Linked DNA regions of Roseateles amylovorans. The protein of the gene in region 1 interacts with the protein of each later gene in a pairwise test. Links are inferred from orthologs where the notes say so. Each region holds a gene or a part of one and is shown on either strand. Other genes may lie near its edges. The genes, in order: nth and aceE.

Region 1 (10,396 bases):
TCGTCGACTTCCTTTTGCTTGACCGCCGCCAGCAGCATGCGGATGGTGCCCAGGCGCTCGCTGTCCTTGGCGCGCATGGCGGTCTTCATGTCTTCGGTGATCTGCTCTTTGAGGCTCATGGATGTGCTCCGGGAGTTGGCGTGTGGGGTCGACCGGCTGTCTGCGGTCTTGGAGAGAGTGGAATTCTGACGTGGGTCAGCGGGAGGTCTGCCCATCAACGGGTGCATTGGATGGTTGCAGACCACGCATGCTGGCAACGGGCGCAAAGCTTCGGAAAGCGTCGGAAACAAAAAAGCCCGCGGCAGCGTCCTGCGCGGGCTTTCTTGCTGTTCTGAACGGTTCGGGCGCGGAGGCGGTTGTCTTGCGACGGTGCCTGGAGGCCGGAGCCGTTGATCAATCGATCAGTACAGCTTCTTGGGCAGCTGCATGCTGCGCACGCGCTTGTAGTGACGCTTGACGGCCGCAGCCTTCTTGCGCTTGCGCTCAGCGGTGGGCTTCTCGTAGAACTCACGAGCGCGCAGCTCGGTGAGCAGGCCCAGCTTTTCAATGGTGCGCTTGAAGCGGCGCAGGGCCACGTCGAACGGCTCGTTTTCTTTGACGCGAATGGTGGTCATGAAAAAAGGATTCCTTCAAATAGCGCTCGGTGTTCGCGGGGAAGGTTGTCCACTGAATCAGTCGTTCAGAGAACCACTTTCGAAGCGGAGTATCCGGATTCCACTTCCGAATCGACGCGCAGGGGTTTGCCAGCAAAACGCGGATTCTAGCCTCAATTTTGGGTGGCTGTCATCAAACCGGGTGAGGCGGGCTGAAAACCCGTCGTGCGTCGCGCATTCTCGGGGGAAATCAAAGGGACCCGCGAGAAAAGACGCCGGTCCGACTGCCTTGCCGCCCCTCGGTGAACTCGCTGTCTCACCCGGTGGGCAACCATTCGCAACCGCGGCGACGGGATCGTGGTGGCGGGTGTGACATTTTCACGGCCGCGTTTCGGCAAGTTGCATTCCCGTCGACCTGCAAGGGTGTGACATCCTGCCCACCTGGGAGAGGCACGCTAGGATGCCGGAGCCCCAAGCTTAGGGGGAGTGAATGCGGTTCTCGGCGTTCAGCTCTTCCCCGGCTTGTTCAGGCCATCTACATTCGCCTCATCCACCATTCGAATGCCAGGGGCCACCTGGCCAGGCCCGCCTCATGGAATTTCCTGCCGCAGCGTCCCCCGCGCCTGCCAGCTTCGACGCTTGGCTCGCCTCCCAGGGACCGCAACAAGCGCCCGTCGCGGCCGGCCTGCTGGGTCTGTTGGAACCCACCGGCGCCTGTCTGGCGGTGAAGTCCATGGCGACCGGGCGCTACGTGTTCGCCAGCCCCGGCATGAGCGAGCTGTTCAGTCAGTCCGACCACGGCATCGTCGGCAGCACGGATGCCGAATTGATGCGTACCGACGAAGTCCAGGCCATGCGCCGCGCGGAGCAGGCTGCGCTGGCGCAACGCGGCGTGGTCAGCTCGGAGCACCGGCTTGAATTGGGCGGTCGGCGGCGGGAGTTCATGGTCACCCGCATCCCGCTGGGGTCCGAGCATGTGATGGCGCTGTGGAGCGACAAGACTGAGGAGCGCCATCGCGAATCCCATCTGCAGCGTGCGTTGCAGCAGCTGGAGCAGCAGCAGAAGGCGCTGGAGCAACTGCGTCGCGAGCTGCAGCAGGGCAGCGGACGCGACGATGTGTCCGGCCTCTACATGCGGGCGCAGTTCGACGACCAGTTGCTGCGCGAGATCGATCTCTCGACCCGCGAGCACCGCGAGTTCACGCTGGTGCTGATCGCGCTGGATCCGGTGCCCGAAGGCCAGGAGACGCTCGGCGACGAGGCCCGCCAGCGTTTGCTGGAAGGTCTGGGCCGGATGCTTCGAGCCAATACCCGTGCGATGGATGCGGCCTGCCGCATTGGCGAGGATCTGTTTGCGGTGCTGCTGTCAGGCGTGGGCCTGGCGACGGCCCATGCACGGATGGAGCAACTGCGCCGCCAGTGCCATGCGCAGATCGTGGTGCTGCATGGGCAGGATCTGGGGCTGTCGCTGTCGATGGGGGTGGCCAGCTTTCCGCATACCGCCTCGCGCCAGGAAGAGTTGCTGCAGGCCGCCGAGATGGCCGCCAAGGAAGCGCAGCGGCGGGGCGGCAACCAGGTGGTGCTCGCATCGATCCCGTTCGGCCTCGGCGGCTGAGCGTCGCATCCGGCGCGTGCCTGCGCCTGCTTGCAGGGGTCAAGCGGTCAAGCGGTCAAGCGGTCAAGCGGCTGAGCGCGCGAACGGCTGAACGGACAGGCCGCCTCATCGGCGGTGCTGCGCGCTTGGTCTCGGCCATGCGCATCAAGGGCGCTCCGGGTCACTCGGTCAGGCCAGCAACTGCAGCAGATGGGCCCACTCCTGCGGGGAGACCGGGGTGATCGACAGCCGGTTGCCGGGTTGCAAGGTGCGCATCTCGGTCAGGGCAGGGTCGCGCTTCATGTCAGCCAAGCTGAGCAGCCGGGTCTTGCGGACGAAGCGGACATCGACATGCAGCCAGCGCGGGGCTTCAGGCTTGGATTTGGGGTCGTGGTAGGGGCTGGTGGCGTCGAACTGGGTGGCGTCCGGATAGGCCGCGCTGCTGACTTCCGCCAAACCTGCAATGCCGGGCTCGGGGCAGGACGAGTGATAGAAGAGCACGCCGTCTCCGAGTCGCATCTGGTCACGCATGAAGTTGCGCGCTTGGTAGTTGCGCACGCCGGTCCAGGGCAGGGTGCCGGCCGCCTTCAGATGATCGATCGAGGCCTCATCGGGCTCGGACTTCATCAGCCAGTATTGACGCTGGGCTGAGGCCTCTTTCGTCGACCGCGTATCTGAGCTCATGGTGCTGGGCGAGGGGTGGGCTGGGTCGAGCGCCGCTTGTGCGTCCCAAGCGCGCGCCGAACGAAAAACCCGCCTGGCGTGGGCGGGTGATGTCGGCGGATTGAGGTCCACGCTGAAGCCATCGCAACCTTGTGCGAACCGCGCATGCCGGACGCCGCGCAGAAGTTCGATGGACTGGACGCCAGCGGATCAACGGATCAACAGGTTGGCGGACTTGCGGATCAGCGAGCCTACGGATCGGCGAACCGAGGGCTGGCGGATCAACTGCGCCGCAGCCTCATGAAATAGGTGTCCACGGCGAACCGTGAGCCGCATTCCTGAACCCTAGGGGTACAGGTGGGCGAGGTCAGCAAAGCTTCGGGTTCATCTGACGCGAGACGCTCACACCAGCCTTGCAATGTTCCAAGCCCTTGCTCGCGAAAGCATCGGTTCAAGGAAATATAAAACTCACGCGAACGCAGTGGACGGTCTGGATTCTACGCGCGGCAAAGCGCGCTCACAGCAACTGCCCATCCTGGACAAGGGCTTCATCGATGCGTTTCATCAATGCGTCAAGATCGGGTAGGGCCGCACCCTCCATGGGGCCGTCATGGGAGCCATCTTGGGCGCCGTTGAGCGAGCCGGGGGCGCCATGGGGCACCGAGGCGCCAGCGGCTTGCGCCGCATCGCTCAGCGAAAACGCCAGATTGAGCGCAGCCAGCACCGCAATGCGCTCGCGGGCCTTGATCCGGCCGGCATCACGGATGGCGCACATCTCCTTGTCGACCCGTCCCACCGCCTTGGCCAACGCCGCTTCGCCGCCCTCCGGGCATCCGAGCAGATAGCTCTGGCCCATGATCGTGACTTCCATCTGTTTCATGCGCTGCTCTTCTGGGAGGCTGTCGGGGTGTCAGACGGGGTGTCCGTGGCTTCGAGCGGCAGCCGGTCCAGCAGCGCATCGACGCGCGCACGGGCTGCGGCCAGCCGCGAGCGCAGGCTGTCGCGCTCCTGACCGAGGGACTGCACCTGCTGTTCCAGCAGGGCGTTCGTGCGCTTGAGCTCCTCATGGCGCACCAGCAGGCGCTCCACACGATCGACAAGGTCGTTGATGCTTGACATGGTTCCTCGAGCAGTTCCTCAGGCGGGCGGGATGCCGGGATTGTAGGCGGCGGTTGTCGCGGGAGACGTGAGCGGACGTTGTCGGCGGTGTCGATCAACGCGCGGCAGACAGGGGCGCGCTGTCGCATTGATCGATGACGGCGCAGCGCTCGCACAGCGGCCGACGTGCCTGACAGACATAGCGGCCATGCAGGATCAGCCAGTGATGGGCATCGACCAGGAACTCTTGCGGAATGCGCTTGAGCAACTGCTGCTCGACTTCCAGCACATTCTTCCCAGGCGCCAGGCCGGTGCGGTTGCCGACGCGGAAGATATGGGTGTCGACCGCCATCGTCGCTTCACCGAACGCGACATTGAGCACCACATTGGCGGTCTTGCGCCCGACGCCGGGCAGGGCCTCCAGCGCTTCCCGGCTGCGGGGCACCTGTCCGCCGTGCTGTTGGACCAGGATGCCGCAGGTGGCGTACAGGTTCTTCGCCTTGGTGCGGTACAGGCCGATGGTCTTGATGTGGTCGGCCAGGCGTTCCTCGCCCAGGGCCAGGATCTTGGCGGGGGTGTTGGCCACCACGAACAGCCGGCGCGTGGCCTTGTTGACACCGACGTCGGTGGCCTGCGCCGACAGCAGCACTGCGGCAAGCAGTTCGAACACACTGGCGTATTCGAGTTCGGTCTGCGGCGACGGATTGGCGCGGCGCAGGATCTCGAAGAATTCGCGGACTTGGGTCTTGTTCATGGCGGCAGGCGGGCGGAATCGAGCAGCATCGGCGGGCGCACTCATGCGCCTCGCTTGGCGCGGGCACGGGCCAGCGCGGCTTCGATGACGGCGCGTTTGCGGTCCAACTGGACGGTATCGGTGATGTGCGAGGCCTCTTCCAGGTTCGCCAGCTTGTGGGCGGCCTTGGCTTCGAGTCGGTCGTCGTGTTCCTGCTTTTGTCTAACCAGGCGAATCTCATGCGCCCGGTAGCGCTGGCGGGCTTGCTCGGCCTGATCGGCACGCCATGCGGCCCAGCCGCTGCGGCCGGGCGTGATGTCGGTCAACGAGATGCAGTCCACCGGGCAGACCGGGATGCAGAGCTCGCAGCCGGTGCAGGCCTCGTCGATCACGACATGCATCACCTTGTTGCTGCCCACGATCGCATCGACCGGGCAGGCCTTGATGCACAGGGTGCAGCCGATGCACCAGTCCTCATCGATGACCGCCAGGCGCAGCGGCCCCTCGACGCCGTGTTCAGGGTTGAGAGGCAGGGCGGGGCAACCGGTCAGGGCGGCCAGGCGGGTGATGCCCTCCGCGCCGCCGGGCGGGCACTGGTTGATGGCCGCCTCGCCTCTGGCGATGGCGTGGGCGTAGGAATGGCAATCGGGATAGCCGCAGCGGGTGCACTGCGTCTGCGGCAGAGCCTGGTCCAGCCGTTGGACCAGCTCGTCAAGGGCAACAGGATTCACTCAGCGGTTTGGCGCGATCGGCGTGCGGAGGTGGCACGCTTGGGCGCGGCGGTGGATGTCAACGGGGCCGCATCGTACTTGGCAATGAAGTCCCGAATCACCGGATAGACCTTTTCCCGCCAGCGGCGACCCGAGAAGATCCCGTAGTGGCCGGCACCCACCGCGTCGTAATGGAACTGGTGCTGGGTGCTGATGCCGTTGCACAGCTCATGGGCGGCGCGGGTCTGGCCGGCGCCAGAGATGTCGTCGAGTTCGCCCTCGACCGTGAGGAGGGCGGTGGTGGTGATGTCCTGCGGGCGGACCCGGTGGCCGCGCACGTCCCAGGTGCCGTTGACCAGCGCGAAGTCCTGGAAGACCGTCTTGATGGTGTCCAGGTAGTACTCGGCGGGCATGTCCAGGACCGCGTTGTACTCGTCGTAGAAGCGGCGGTGGGCATCGGCGCTGTCGTCGTCGCCGCGGACCAGGTCCAGGAAGTAGTCGTAGTGGGAGGTGAGGTGGCGATCCGGGTTCATGGCCACGAAGCCGGTGTGCTGCAGGAAGCCGGGGTAAACCTCGCGTCCGGCGCCTGGGTAGTTGGTCGGCACCCGGTAGATGACGTTGTTCTCGAACCAGCTGTAGCTCTTGTTCATCGCCAGGTTGTTGACCGCGGTCGGGCTGCGGCGGGCGTCGATCGGGCCGCCCATCATCGTCATCGAGCGCGGCGTGGGTTCGCCCTGGCTGGCCATGAGCGAAATCGCCGCCAGCACCGGGACGGTGGGCTGGCAGACGGAGATCACGTGGCAGTCGGCGCCGACATGGCGGATGAAGTCCTGCACATACTCGACATAGTCATCGAGGTGGAAGGGGCCGTTCTCGAGCGACACCATGCGGGCATCGGTCCAGTCGGTGATGAAGACCTTGTGGTCCTTGAGCAGTTGGGCGACGGTATCACGCAGCAGCGTGGCGTGATGGCCGGAGAGCGGGGCCACCACCAGCACGGTGGGCTGCGACTTCATCTTGCCCAGCACCTTCAGGTCGTCGGTGTAGCGCTTGAAGCGCAGCAGGCGACAGAACGGCTTTTCCAGGGCCACCAGTTCCTGGATGGCCACATCCACGCCATCGACCTTCACGCTGTGGAGGTTGAACTCCGGCTTTTCGTATTCCTTGGCCAGGCGGTGCATCAGGTCCAGGCCGGCAGACAGCCGATGCGACATCGGTGTGTGCGCGAACGGCGACAACGGGTGGCTGTACAGCTTGGCGGAGGCGCTGGCGAATTCCGAGAAAGGGCTCAGGAGCGCGCGCTGGGTTTCGTACAACTGATAGAGCATCTGGCTACCCCTGTGGAGGAACGGTGAGACCGCGGTGAGACCGCCGGGAATTGGCATTGTGCAATGCAGCAATTCTAGGCCCGCCGATGCCGGGAGTGTGCGCCGCGTGAGCCGCAGCGGCATGCGTCAAAGTCGTGTCAGTGCCCTCAAATCGTCACAAATCGCCGGAAAACCGGGCCCGTGCCCGCCGGCCCGCCGCATTGTGGGGTTGGAGGTGTCGCCAAGGTGACGGGGTGGGGCGGTGGTCGATCCAAAAAGCAAACGGGGTCGACCGCATGGTGACGGTCGACCCCGTTGGGATCGCTGTGCGGGTGAGTGGCTGCCCGGCGTGCGGATGACGCTTGAGCGGCTGGGCGGGCGTCAGGCCCCGCCCGTGTCGGTTCAGGCCTTCTTGACCGCGGCAATCGCGGCGGCCACCGCCTTGATGTTCTTGCTGTTCAATGCGGCGACGCAGATGCGGCCCGAATCGACGCCATACACGCCGAATTCGCTGCGCAGTCGCTGCATCTGCTCGGTGCTGAGGCCGGAGTAGCTGAACATGCCCTTCTGCCGGGTGACAAAGCTCAGGTCTTCCTGGATGCCGGCGGCCTTAAGTTCGATCACCAGGGCTTCGCGCATCTGGCGGATGCGCACCCGCATGCCTGCCAGCTCTTCTTCCCATTGGGCCCTCAGGGCCGGCGTGGACAGCACTGTGGCCACCACCTGGGCGCCGTGGGTGGGCGGGTTGGAGTAGTTGGTGCGGATGACGATCTTGAGCTGGCTCAGGACCTTGGTGGTCTCTTCCGCATTGGCGCAGACCACGCTCAGCGCGCCGACGCGCTCGCCGTACAGGGAGAAGCTCTTGGAGAAGCTGGTGGAGACAAAGAAGTCCAGGCCGGCGTCCAGGAACTGCTGGATCACCGCGCCGTCTTCGGCGATGCCCTCGCCGAAGCCCTGATAGGCCATGTCGAGGAAGGCCACCAGTTGGCGGGCCTTGACGGTCTCGACCACCCTCGCCCACTGGGCGGGCGTCAGGTCATAGCCGGTGGGGTTGTGGCAGCAGGCGTGCAGCACGATGACCGTGCCCGCTGGCGCCGCATTGAGCGCCGTCAGCATGCCTTCGACATGGATGCCACGCTGGGCGGCGTCGTAGTAGGGATAGGTCTCGACGGTGAAGCCGGCGTTGGTGAACAGCGCCCGGTGGTTTTCCCAGGACGGATCCGAGATCAGCACCTTGGCCGCCGGGTTCAGTCGCTTCAGGAAGTCGGCGCCGATCTTCAGGCCGCCGGTGCCGCCCAGGGCCTGGACGGTCGCCACGCGCTTGGCCTTCAGGACCTCCGCATCGGCACCGAACACCAGCGCCTGCACCGCTTGGTCATAGGCGACGATGCCGTCGATCGGCAGGTAGCCGCGTGCCTTCGGGGCGGCCTGCATCTGCGCTTCGGCGGTGGCCACGCAGCCCAGCAGCGGCAGTTTGCCGTTGTCGTCGTAGTACACGCCCACGCCCAGGTTGACCTTGTTGGGGTTGGGGTCGGCATTGAATTGTTCGTTCAGGCCCAGGATGGGGTCGCGAGGGGCCATGGCGACGGCGGCGAACAGGGACATGGAGGCTTTCCTGACAGTGCGTTGGCAAGAGCGAAGAGGCAGTGAGCCGACAGGGATCGCCGGCTGCGCTACGCTGTCGTGTTGAGACGCCCAGCGAAGCCTGCCGATTGTAGGCAGGGAATGGTCGTCATCCTGGGTAACCCTGAGCGTAGCCTGAGAGTAGTCTGATGAGTCGATCCACTGTTGCCAAGCCTGTTGTCCCGCCCGCCGCCGAGGCGGCGAGCGACCCGGCACAAGCGCTGCCGAAGGGCGAATTCGTCTCTTTCGAAGGCTCTCCGTTCCAGCTCTTCCAGCCGTATCCGCCGGCGGGTGATCAGCCCACGGCGATTCAGCAGCTCGTCGAAGGGGTGAACGACGGCGAGAGCTTCCAGACGCTGCTGGGCGTGACGGGCTCAGGCAAGACCTTCACGATGGCCAACACCATCGCGCGGCTGGGTCGCCCCGCGATCATCTTCGCGCCGAACAAGACGTTGGCGGCGCAGCTGTACAGCGAGTTCCGGGAGTTCTTCCCGAAGAACGCCGTCGAGTACTTCGTCAGCTACTACGACTACTACCAGCCCGAGGCCTATGTGCCGCAGCGCGACCTGTTCATCGAGAAGGACAGCGCGATCAATGAGCAGATCGAGCAGTTGCGGCTGTCCTGCACCAAGAGCCTGCTGGAACGTCGTGATGTGGTGATCGTGGCGTCGGTGTCGGCGATCTACGGCATCGGCAACCCCAGCGACTACCACCAGATGGTGATGACGCTGCGGGTGGGGGACAAAGTCGGTCAGCGCGATGTGATCGCGCAGCTGGCGCGGATGCAGTACACCCGCAACGAGATGGAATTCACCCGCGGCCATTTCCGCGTGCGTGGCGACACCATCGACGTCTTCCCGGCCGAGCACTCGGAGCTGGCGCTGCGCATCGAACTGTTCGATGACGAGCTGGAAGGGCTGCAGCTGTTCGATCCGCTGACGGGTCAGATCCGGCAGAAGATCCCGCGCTTCACGGTTTATCCCTCCAGTCACTATGTGACGCCGCGGGACCGTGTGGTGGCGGCGATCGAGACGATCAAGGAGGAGCTGCGCGAGCGTGTGGCCTTCTTCATCAAGGAAGGCAAGCTGGTGGAAGCGCAGCGGTTGGAGCAGCGCACCCGGTTTGACTTGGAGATGTTGCAGGAGGTGGGCCATTGCAAGGGCATCGAGAACTACACCCGGCACCTGTCGGGCGCGGCGCCGGGCGATCCGCCGCCGACGCTGGTGGACTACCTGCCGCCGGATGCGCTGATGTTCCTGGACGAGAGCCATGTGCTGATCGGGCAATTCGGCGGCATGTACAACGGCGACCGGGCCCGCAAGAGCACCCTGGTCGACTACGGCTTCCGTCTGCCGTCCGCCATGGACAACCGACCGCTGAAGTTCGAAGAGTACGAACGCAAGATGCGCCAGGCGATCTTCGTGTCGGCGACCCCAGGCGACTATGAAAAGCGCCAGGCCGGCAACGTGGTCGAGCAATTGGTGCGGCCGACCGGTCTGGTGGATCCGATTGTGGAGGTGCGTCCGGCCGTTCATCAGGTCGACGATGTCCTGCAGGAGATCCGTGACCGGGTGGAGATCCATGAGCGGGTGCTGATCACCACGTTGACCAAGCGCATGGCGGAGCAGTTGACCGAATACCTCAGCGACAACGGGGTGAAGGTCCGCTATCTGCATTCGGACATCGATACGGTGGAGCGGGTCGAGATCCTGCGGGACCTGCGCCTGGGGACTTTCGACGTGCTGGTGGGGATCAACCTGCTGCGAGAGGGCCTGGACATTCCGGAGGTCTCGCTGGTGGCCATTCTGGATGCCGACAAGGAAGGCTTCCTGCGCGCCGAGCGCAGTTTGATCCAGACCATCGGGCGGGCGGCGCGCAACGTCAACGGCAAGGCCATCCTCTATGCGGACCGCATGACCGAGTCGATGCGCAAGGCCATTGGGGAGACCGAGCGGCGCCGCGCCAAGCAGGTCGCCTTCAACGCCGAAAACGGGATCACGCCGCGCGGCGTCGTCAAGCGCATTCGCGACTTGATCGACGGGGTCTACAGCGACAAGCCCGGACGGGATGACGCC
Region 2 (10,714 bases), 1.2 Mb from region 1 along the record:
CGCGGGCCTTGGCCTCGTCTTCGGTCACGCCGACCCAGGCCACTTCCGGATCGGTGTAGGCCACGCTCGGGATCACCCGGGCATCGAAGCGCGACTTGGCCAGCGCCTCGTCACCCAGCAATTCGCCGGCGATGACTTCCGCCGCCACATGGCCTTCGTGCACCGCCTTGTGCGCCAGCATCGGCTGGCCGACCAGGTCGCCGATGGCAAACACGTTGGGCACGTTGGTGCGCATCTGCACGTCCACCGGAATGAAGCCGCGGTCGGTCACGACCACGCCGGCTTTGTCCGCGCCGATCTTCTTGCCGTTGGGGCTGCGTCCGACGGCCTGCAGCACCAGGTCGTAGACCTGCGGCTCCTTCGGTGCGCCTTCGCCTTCAAAGGTCACCTTGATGCCTTCGGGCGTCGCCTCGGCCGACACGGTCTTCGTGTTCAGCATGATGTTGTCAAAGCGCGGCGCGTTCATCTTCTGCCAGACCTTGACCAGGTCGCGATCGGCGCCGGTCATCAGCGTGGGCAGCATTTCGACCACGTCCAGGCGCGCGCCCAGCGTCGAGTAGACGGTGCCCATCTCCAGGCCGATGATGCCGCCGCCGACGATCAGCATGCGCTTCGGCCGGCTGGTCAGCTCCAGCGCGCCGGTGGAGTCGATCACCCGCGGGTCGTCGGGCATGAAGGGCAGCCGCACGGCCTGCGAGCCCGCTGCGAGGATGATCTTCTTGAACTTCAGGGTCTGGGTGGTGCCGGTGCGGACCTGCGCCTCGCCGCTGGTTTCCTCGACGCTCAGATGCTGGGCATCGAGCAGCGTGCCGTAGCCGCGCACCACGGTGACCTTGCGCATCTTGGCCATCATGGCCAGGCCGCCGGTCAGTTTGCCGATCACCTTCTTCTTGTGATTGAGCAGCTTGGGCAGTTCGACCTTGGGTTCGCCGAATTCGACGCCCAGGTCGGCGAAGTGCTTGACCTCGTCCATCACGGCAGCCACATGCAGCAGCGCCTTCGACGGGATGCAACCCACGTTCAGGCACACGCCGCCCAGTGTGGCGTAGCGCTCGACCAGGGCGACCTTCAGGCCCAGGTCCGCCGCGCGGAATGCGGCCGAGTAGCCGCCGGGACCGCCGCCGAGCACGATCACATCGAACTCGCCGTCAGCGCTTCCGGCGTAGGTCGCGGCTTGTGGCGCCGCAACGGTCGGGGCGACCGGAGCAGCAGGCGCAGCCGCCGCGGCGGGCGCCGGTGCGGGGGCTGAAGCGGCTGGCGCAGGCGCGGCAGCGCCTTCGCTTTCCAGCGTCAGCAACACCGTGCCTTCATTGATCTTGTCGCCGAGCTTGACCTTCAGCGCCGTGACCACGCCGGCCTGCGAGGACGGGATCTCCATCGACGCCTTGTCCGACTCCACCGTGATCAGGCTCTGCTCCTGCTTCACGGTGTCGCCGACCTTGACCAGGATCTCGATGATCGCGACATCCTTGAAATCACCGATGTCGGGGACCTTGACTTCAACCAGTGCCATTTGTGTCTCTCACTGTCTGTTTCTTAGCGCGCCGGGCGGGCGCCGCGCTGCCCGAGGGCAGCCGGGCGCGGGCCTGGGCAGGGGTGACGGCCAGCCGCCACCGGAAGCCGCATCACAACGCGATGCGACGGAAGTCCGCCAGCAGCGAGGCGAAGTACACGTTGAAGCGTGCCGCCGCAGCGCCGTCGATGACGCGGTGGTCCCAGCTCAGCGACAGCGGCAGGATCAGGCGCGGCACGAACTGCTTGCCGTCCCAGACCGGGCGGGTCTGGGACTTGCACACGCCCATGATCGCCACTTCCGGCGCATTGATGATCGGCGTGAAGTAAGTGCCGCCGATGCCGCCCAGGGACGAGATCGAGAAGCAGCCGCCGGTCATGTCGGCCGGGCCGAGCTTGCCGTCGCGGGCCTTCTTGGCCAGCTCGGACATTTCCTGGCTGATCTGGAAGATGCCCTTCTTGTCGCAGTCACGGATGACCGGCACCACGAGCCCGTTCGGCGTGTCGGCGGCAAAGCCGATGTGGAAGTAGTTCTTCAGGACGAGCTGGGCGTTGTCGCCGGTGCCGTCGAGCGAGGCATTGAACTCGGGGAACTTCTTCAGGGCCGCCACGGTGGCCTTGATCATGAAGGCCAGCATCGTCACCTTGATGCCGGACTTCTCGTTCTCCTTGTTCAGTTGAACGCGGAAGGCTTCCAGCTCGGTGATGTCCGCATCGTCGTGGTTGGTGACATGCGGGATGGTGACCCAGTTGCGATGCAGGTTGGCGCCGCTGATCTTCTTGATCCGCGACATGTCCTTGCGCTCGACCGGACCGAACTTTTCGAAGTCGACCTTGGGCCAGGGCAGCAGACCCGGGAAGGCGCCTCCACCGGCGGCCGGTGCGGCGGCCTTCTGGGCCACGGTCTGGGCCTTGCCGGCCATCACGGCCTTCACGAAGTCCTGGACATCGGCTTCGGTGATGCGGCCCTTGGCGCCGGAGCCCTTGACCTCTTGCAGCGGCACGCCCAGCTCGCGGGCGACCTTGCGGATGCTCGGCGAGGCATGCGGGAGCTTGCCTTGCGGCGCGGTCGGCTCATGCGGCGGCAGCGCGGCGGTCGGCACCTGGCGCTCGGCCGAGGCCGGCGCGCTCGCCTGGGCGGGCGCCGGGGCGGCAGCGGCCTGGGCCGGTGCGGCCGCAACGGGTGCCGATGCCGGTGCGGCAGCCGGTGCGGCCACCACGGCGCCAGTGGCTTCCACCACGGCGATCTTGGTGCCCTTGGCCACCTTGTCGCCGAGCTTGACCAGCAGTTCCTTGACCACGCCGCCGTGCGAGGACGGGATCTCCATCGAGGCCTTGTCGGATTCGACGGTGATCAGGCTTTGTTCGGGCTTGATGGTGTCGCCGACCTTGACCAGCACCTCGATCACGGCGACTTCGTCGAAGTCACCGATGTCGGGAATGACGATGTCCACCGGACCGGCCGATGCGGCGGGCGCCGGGGCTGCCGGGGCAGCAGCGGGGGCGGCAGACGATGCAGCAGGCGCCGGCGCTGCAGCTGCGGCCGCCGGTGCAGCCGCGGCAGGTGCCGGTGCAGGCGCTGCGGCATCGGCCGATTCGATGACGACCAGCAGCGAGCCTTCGCTGATCTTGTCGCCGATCTTGACCTTCACTTCCTTGACCACGCCGGCGTGCGACGACGGGATCTCCATCGACGCCTTGTCGCTCTCGACGGTGACCAGGCTCTGTTCCTGCTTGACCGTGTCGCCGGGCTTGACCAGCAGCTCGATCACCGCCACTTCCGCGAAGTCTCCGATGTCCGGAACCTTGACTTCAACCAATGCCATGTTGGATGTCTCCAATGAATTTCAGTGTCGCCCCCTCCCCCTGCCGGCCTGGTCTGCACCAGACGGAGCCCGGGACGCCGGCAGTGCCGGTCCTCCGGGCTCGGCCCCTTCAAGGGGCCGGCGGGAGCGGGTCGCGCGGGGTCAAGCGTACAGAGGGTTGATCTTGTCGACGTTGATGCCGTACTTCTTGATCGCCTCGGCCACCTTGGCGGCCGGGATCTTGCCCTCGTCGGCCAGACTCTTCAGCGCGGCGATGACGATGTAGTGACGGTTGATCTCGAAGTGCTCGCGCAGCTTGGACCGGAAGTCGCTGCGTCCGAAGCCGTCGGTGCCCAGCACCTTGTACTGGCGGCCGACCGGGATGTAGGCCCGGATCTGCTCGGCATAGCTCTTCATGTAGTCGGTCGACGCGATCACCGGACCCTGCACCTTGCTCAGTTGCTGGGTGACGTAGGGCACGCATGCCAGCTCGGTCGGATGCAGCAGGTTCCAGCGGTCGGCGTTCTGGCCGTCGCGGGCCAGTTCGTTGAAGCTCGGGCAGGACCAGACATTGGCGCCCACGCCCCACTCGGACTCCAGCAGCTTCTTGGCGGCCTGGCTTTCGCGCAGGATGGTGCCCGAGCCCAGCAGGTTGACCGTCAGCGCTTGCGGTGCGGCTTCTTCCAGCAGGTACATGCCCTTGAGGATCTGCTCCTCGGTGCCGGCCTTCAGGCCCGGCATCGGGTAGTTCTCGTTGAGCAGGGTGATGTAGAAGTAGACGTTCTCCTGGTTCTCCACCATGCGCTTGAGGCCGGAGTGCAGGATCACCGCCACTTCATGGGCGAAGGTCGGGTCGTAGCTGATGCAGTTCGGGATGGTGCCGGCCAGGATGTGGCTGTGGCCGTCCTCATGCTGCAGACCTTCGCCGTTCAGCGTGGTCCGGCCGGAGGTGCCGCCCAGCAGGAAGCCGCGCGCCTGCATGTCGCCCGCCGCCCAGGCCAGGTCACCGATGCGCTGGAAGCCGAACATCGAGTAGTAGACATAGAACGGGATCATGGTGCGGTTGTTCGTCGAATACGACGTCGCCGCAGCGATCCAGCTGGCCATGCCGCCGGCTTCGTTGATGCCTTCCTGCAGGATCTGACCGGCCTTGTCCTCGCGGTAGTACATCACCTGGTCCTTGTCGACCGGGGTGTAAAGCTGACCCTTCGGGTTGTAGATGCCGATCTGGCGGAACAGGCCTTCCATGCCGAAGGTGCGGGCCTCATCGACCAGGATGGGCACGGTGCGCGGGCCCAGTTCCTTGTCACGCAGCAGCGTGGTCAGGAAGCGGACATAGGCCTGGGTGGTGGAGATCTCACGGCCTTCGGCAGTGGGGTCCAGCACGGCCTGGAAGGTGGCCAGGTCCGGCACCTTCAGCGATTCCTCGGCCTGCGGACGGCGCTTGGGCAGATAGCCGCCCAGCGACTTGCGACGCTCATGCAGGTACTGCATCTCGGGCGTGTCGTCGGCGGGCTTGTAGAACGGGATCTTGGCCAGTTCGCTGTCGGGAATGGGGATGTTGAAGCGGTCGCGGAAGGCCTTGATGTCCTCGTCCTGCAGCTTCTTGGTCTGGTGAGCGGTGTTCTTGCCCTCACCGATCTTGCCCATGCCGTAGCCCTTGACGGTCTTGATCAGCAGGACCGTCGGCTGGCCTTCGGTGTTGACCGCCTGGTGATAGGCCGCGTAGACCTTCTGCGGATCGTGGCCGCCGCGGTTCAGGCGCCAGATGTCCTCGTCGGACATGTTCTCCACCATCTTCAGCAGCTCCGGGTGCTTGCCGAAGAAGTGCTTGCGGACGAAAGCGCCGTCATTGGCCTTGTAGGCCTGGTAGTCGCCGTCCAGCGTCTCCATCATGACCTTGCGCAGCAGCTCCTGCTTGTCGCGGGCCAGCAGCGGATCCCAGTAGGAACCCCAGATCAGCTTGATGACGTTCCAGCCGGCGCCACGGAACTCGCCTTCGAGCTCCTGGATGATCTTGCCGTTGCCGCGCACCGGACCGTCCAGGCGCTGCAGGTTGCAGTTGACGACGAAGATCAGGTTGTCGAGCTTCTCGCGCGCGGCCAGGCCGATGGCGCCCAGCGATTCCGGCTCGTCCATTTCGCCGTCGCCCAGGAACACCCAGACCTTGCGCTTGGAGGTGTCGGCAATGCCGCGGGCATGCAGGTACTTGAGGAAGCGGGCCTGGTAGATGGCCATCAACGGGCCCAAGCCCATGGACACCGTCGGGAACTGCCAGAACTCGGGCATCAGCTTCGGATGCGGGTAGCTCGACAGGCCTTGGCCGTCGACTTCCTGGCGGAAGTTGTTCAGTTGCTCTTCGGTGATGCGGCCTTCCAGGAAGGCGCGGGCATAGATGCCGGGGGCGCTGTGGCCCTGGATGTAGAGCAGGTCGCCGCCGTGCACGCCGTCGTCGCCGTGCCAGAAGTGGTTGAAGCCGCAGCCCAGCATCGTCGCCAGCGAGGCGAAGCTGGAGATGTGGCCGCCCAGGTCGCCGCCGTCTTCGGGATGCAGGCGGTTGGCCCGCACCACCATCGCCATCGCGTTCCAGCGCATGAAGGCGCGCAGGCGCTCTTCGATCTCGATGTTGCCGGGGAAGCGCTCTTCCTTGTCGGCGGGAATGGTGTTGACGTAGGCCGTGGTGGCCGAGAACGGCACGTCGATGCCGGCCTGGCGCGCGTGATCGATCAGCGTCTCGAGCAGGAAGTGGGCGCGGTCGCCGCCCTCTTCACCGATGACGGCGGACAGCGCGTCCAGCCATTCCCTGGTCTCGAGAGCGTCGGTGTCATTGGCGGCTGCGCCTAGGAAGGACTGGGGCTGCGCGGACATGTTTGTCTCCTGTTCCTGTTTCTCTGTCGCCGATGCGAAAGGGTCTAGCTTAGGCACGAGGCCTGGTTCTGGCCTCTGCCGAAAAGGTCATGGCCCTGCACCCGGAAGGTGCTTGCACGCTCAGGCGCGCAGGGCTTCCCACCGGGCCTTGAGGCCCACGGCGCGGGAGTTTCTCACAAGCCTCGCATTTTCCAAATAGCGCGACGACGTTTCACATTGTGAGAGTTCAATGCTGCACCGCACCATCGCCGGGAGCCTGCGCGCAGACTGGATGGACGCTGTACACCGATCAGGGAATGCCCGGGTGCCCACGCTCGGAGAGGGGCGACATCGACCGGGATAATCCGCCGCATGCTGTCTCGCCTCGCTGTCCAAGGCTACCTTCGCCGCACCCTGACCCCTGTCAAACGTCTGGTCTCGTCCTGGTGGCGGCGCCAGTCGCCGTCGCGCCAGGATCGCTTCGCCACGCTCGGGCCGCTGCTGTCGGTGCTGCTGTTTCTGGCGGCGATCGTGTCCGCCTTCTGGTACCTGAGGAACGAGGAAATCGAGCGCGAGGCGGAAGCCGTCAAGCGCGATACCGAGATGGCGCAGCAGCAGATCCGCTCCCGCCTGATCGACAACGAAGACCTGCTCAGCCCGCTGACCCGGGACGTGGTCAATCGCGCGTCAGACGCGCTGGACTTCAGCCAGAAGGCCATGGCCATCGCCCGCAGCCGGCCGGAGATCACCCACATCACCTGGCTGAGCGCCCGACGCGAGCGCCGCGCCAGTGTGGCGGCCAACGGCGATCAGGCCGAGACGCTGATGACCTTGGCGGGCAACGACCCGTCCATGCCCAACGGCCGCGCCAACAGCGAGCCCGAGCGCGCCTTCCAGGCGGTGCGGGACCGCCGCACCCGGGTCTATTCCGCGCCCTTCGCCGACGCCAACAACACCACCGTCTTCCAGCTGATGTTGCCGGTGACAGACCGCAACGGCTTCGCCGGCGTGCTGATCGCCGAATACACGGTCGAAGGCCTGCTGCGCTATTCGGTGCCCGCCGAGGTGACCGCGCGGCATGCGGTCGCCATCCTCGATCCGCGTGAACAGGTCGTCGCCAGCACCGTCACCCCGATGCCAGGCAAGCGCCTCACGCGCGCGCCCATCTATTACGAGGTGCCGATGGCACCCGCACCGGGGCTGGTGCTGCGCGGCCAGGGTTATCGGACCTCCATCGGGCTGATCTCCAACACGCTGTTCTGGATGGTGATGGCCTTGTCGGTGCTCACCGTGTGGATGCTGCTGGGCACCTGGAAACACATGCGGCGCCGGGCACAGGTCCAGAACGCACTGGCGGCGGAGACCAACTTCCGTCGGGCGATGGAGAACTCCATGCTGACCGGCATGCGGGCCATGGACCTGGAAACCCGCATCAGCTATGTGAACCCGGCCTTCTGCGCGATGACCGGCTTTTCGGAGTCCGAGCTGATCGGCCGCAAGCCCCCCTTCCCCTACTGGCCGCCCGACCGCTACGAAGAGAACCTGCGGCTGCTGCAGCAGGAGATGCAGGGCCGCAGCCCGGCCGGCGGCTCCGAAGTGAAGGTGATGCGCAAGGACGGCAGCATCTTCGACGCCCGCATGTATGTCTCGCCGCTGATCGACCCGAAGGGCAAGCAGAACGGCTGGATGACCTCGATGACCAACATCACCGAGGCCAAGCGGGTGCGTGACCAGCTCTCCGCCTCGCATGAGCGCTTCACCACGGTGCTGGAGGGCCTGGATGCGGCGGTGTCGGTGCTGTCGGTGCAACAGGGCGAACTGCTCTTCGCCAACCGCAGCTATCGGCTGTGGTTCGGCGCCGATCCGAAGGGCCATGCGATGCTGGCAGGCTCGCAACTGACCGGCACCACGCCCAAGGAGGAGCCGGAGACCGACGAGGACATCGACGAGTTCGGCAGCCTGCCCGCGCAGCACCTGACCGAGATCGGCGCGGATTCGCGCGAAGTGTTCATCGCGCAGCTGGACATGTGGTTCGATGTGCGCGCCCGCTACCTGCAGTGGACCGACGGCCGACTCGCCCAGATGCTGATCGCCACCGACATCACCGCCCGCCGGCATGCGGAGGCGCAGCAACAGCAGCAGACCGAAAAGGCGCAGGTCACGAGTCGACTCATCACCATGGGCGAGATGGCCTCCAGCGTCGCCCATGAACTGAACCAGCCGCTGACCGCCATCAGCAACTACTGCAACGGCATGGTCTCGCGGGTCCGCAATGACAACATCGTCAAGGACGACCTGATCTCCGCGCTCGAGAAGACCGCCAAGCAGGCGCAGCGGGCGGGGCAGATCATCCACCGCATCCGCGCCTTCGTGAAGAAGAGCGAACCGCAGCGCCAGCCCGCCTTTGCCGCCTCGATCGTGGAGGACTCGGTCGAGCTGGCCGGCATCGAGCTGCGCCGGCGCAACGTGCAGATCCACACGTATGTGGCGCAGCGCCTGCCGGTGATGCGGGTCGACCCCATCCTGATCGAGCAGGTGCTGCTCAACCTGCTGAAGAATGCCGCCGAGGCGATCGACAACGCGGCGCTGCCGCCGTCGCGTCGCCACATCGAGCTGCGCGTCGTGCCCAAGCACACGGCGGAGCTCGGCGCGAACATCGAGTTCTCGGTCACCGACATGGGCCCCGGGCTGCCCGAGGAAGTGATCGAGCGCATGTACGAGGCCTTCTTCTCGACGAAGGCCGATGGATTGGGCATCGGCCTAGGGTTATGCCGGTCCATCATCGAGTCCCACCAGGGCAGGATACGGGCCGAGAACCTCTACAATGGCGCGTCCATCGTCGGGTGCCGGTTCGCGTTCACGATCCCCGTGGACATCCCGCGACCCGAGCCTCAGCTCCCCGGCCTAGACAAGGACAGGGATGCCGGCACGGGGACTGCACACAACACCGCAGCAACACCATGAGCTTGATTCCGAAGAAGGGTAATGTCTACGTCGTCGATGATGACGAGGCAGTGCGAGATTCCTTGCAGTGGCTGCTGGAGGGCAAGGACTACCGGGTCAAGTGCTACGACTCCGCCGAAAGCTTCCTGAGCCGCTACGACCCACGTGAAGTGGCCTGCCTGATTGCCGACATCCGCATGGAAGGCATGAGCGGACTGGATCTGCAAGACAAGTTGATCGAGCGCAAGAGCCCGCTCCCCATCGTTTTCATCACCGGTCACGGCGACGTGCCCATGGCGGTGCAGACGATGAAAAAAGGCGCGGTCGACTTCATCGAGAAGCCGTTCAAGGAAGAGGAACTGCTCAGTCTGGTCGAGCGCATGCTGGACCAGGCCCGCGGCGCCTTCGCCACCCAGCAGGAAGCCGCCAGCCGCGATGCGCTGCTGTCGCGCCTGACCACCCGTGAGGCGCAGGTGCTGGAGCGCATCGTCGCCGGCCGCCTGAACAAGCAGATTGCCGACGACCTGGGCATCAGCATCAAAACGGTGGAGGCCCACCGCGCCAACATCATGGAAAAGCTCAATGCCAACACCGTGGCCGATCTGCTGAAGATTGCGCTCGGTGCGAACACGCCCGCCAAGGCTGGCTGACCGACCCACGCACTCCACGAGGCCGCTGCAAAGCGGCCTCTTTGCATTCTGGCCTGCCGCGCGAGGCCGACGGGTCGCGCCACCAGGGCCCGACCCTCACCGCATCGCCCCGGGCCCAGCGCCCGAACCGATTTCCTCACTGCCCCCTGTTTCCGGAGTACCGCCCATGACCGCCCAACTCATCGATGGCAACGCCCTGTCCAAGCAACTGCGTGCCGAAGTCGCCACCCGTGCGGCCGCGCTCACCGCGCAAGGCGTGAAGCCGGGCCTGGCGGTGGTGCTGGTCGGCGACAACCAGGCCAGCCAGGTCTATGTGCGCAACAAGGTCAAGGCCTGTGAGGACGCCGGCATGCATTCGGTGCTGGAGAAGTACGACGGCGCCCTGACCGAGGCCGAGCTGTTGGCCCGGGTGGACGCGCTGAACAACGACCCGTCCATCCACGGCATCCTGGTCCAGTTGCCGCTGCCCCAGCACATCGATGCGCACAAGGTCATCGAAGCCATCGCCCCGGAGAAGGATGTGGACGGCTTCCATGTCGCCAGCGCCGGCGCCCTGATGGTCGGTCAGGACGGCTTCAAGCCCTGCACACCCTACGGCTGCATGAAGATGCTGGAATTCATCGGCGTCGATCCCAAGGGCAAGCATGCGGTGGTGATCGGTCGCAGCAACATCGTCGGCAAGCCGATGGCCATGCTGCTGCTGCAGGCCCATGCCACGGTGACGGTGTGCCACAGCGCCACGCCGGACCTGGCGCACTTCACCCGCCAGGCCGACATCGTCGTGGCCGCGGTCGGCAAGCGCAATGTGCTGACGCGGGACATGGTCAAACCGGGCGCGGTGGTGATTGACGTCGGCATGAACCGCAACGACGACGGCAAGTTGTGCGGCGATGTGGACTTCGACGGCGTTCGCGAGGTGGCGGGCTGGATCACGCCGGTGCCGGGCGGCGTCGGGCC

Evidence for each region.
Region 2: the proteins of nth (region 1) and aceE interact in binary tests that used the Escherichia coli proteins (3 or more experiments, as listed by UniProt). The link is inferred for Roseateles amylovorans from one-to-one orthologs.

Annotation. Positions count from the first base shown.
Region 1 is NZ_CP104562.2:3,575,799-3,586,194, reverse strand. What follows is about bases 2,884-5,807. They hold nth (endonuclease III), read right to left. Parts: upstream 4,703-5,807; coding sequence 4,064-4,702; downstream 2,884-4,063. Other genes in these bases: N4261_RS14800 (polyhydroxyalkanoate depolymerase), read right to left, coding at 5,409-5,807; rsxB (electron transport complex subunit RsxB), read right to left, coding at 4,744-5,412; zapB (cell division protein ZapB), read right to left, coding at 3,727-3,969; N4261_RS14820 (cell division protein ZapA), read right to left, coding at 3,368-3,730. Outside these bases: N4261_RS14845 (GatB/YqeY domain-containing protein), read right to left, coding at 1-119; rpsU (30S ribosomal protein S21), read right to left, coding at 402-614; N4261_RS14835 (GGDEF domain-containing protein), read left to right, coding at 1,186-2,208; N4261_RS14830 (EVE domain-containing protein), read right to left, coding at 2,377-2,871; more of N4261_RS14800, read right to left, coding at 5,808-6,719; N4261_RS14795 (amino acid aminotransferase), read right to left, coding at 7,101-8,303; excinuclease ABC subunit UvrB, read left to right, coding at 8,471-10,396. UniProt on the Escherichia coli protein: DNA repair enzyme that has both DNA N-glycosylase activity and AP-lyase activity. The DNA N-glycosylase activity releases various damaged pyrimidines from DNA by cleaving the N-glycosidic bond, leaving an AP (apurinic/apyrimidinic) site.
Region 2 is NZ_CP104562.2:4,800,591-4,811,304, forward strand. The notes cover bases 3,280-6,521. They hold aceE (pyruvate dehydrogenase (acetyl-transferring), homodimeric type), read right to left. Parts: upstream 6,186-6,521; coding sequence 3,480-6,185; downstream 3,280-3,479. Other genes in these bases: aceF (dihydrolipoyllysine-residue acetyltransferase), read right to left, coding at 3,280-3,338. Also shown: lpdA (dihydrolipoyl dehydrogenase), read right to left, coding at 1-1,513; more of aceF, read right to left, coding at 1,626-3,279; N4261_RS19955 (PAS domain-containing sensor histidine kinase), read left to right, coding at 6,537-9,128; N4261_RS19960 (response regulator transcription factor), read left to right, coding at 9,125-9,757; bifunctional methylenetetrahydrofolate dehydrogenase/methenyltetrahydrofolate cyclohydrolase FolD, read left to right, coding at 9,924-10,714. UniProt on the Escherichia coli protein: Component of the pyruvate dehydrogenase (PDH) complex, that catalyzes the overall conversion of pyruvate to acetyl-CoA and CO(2).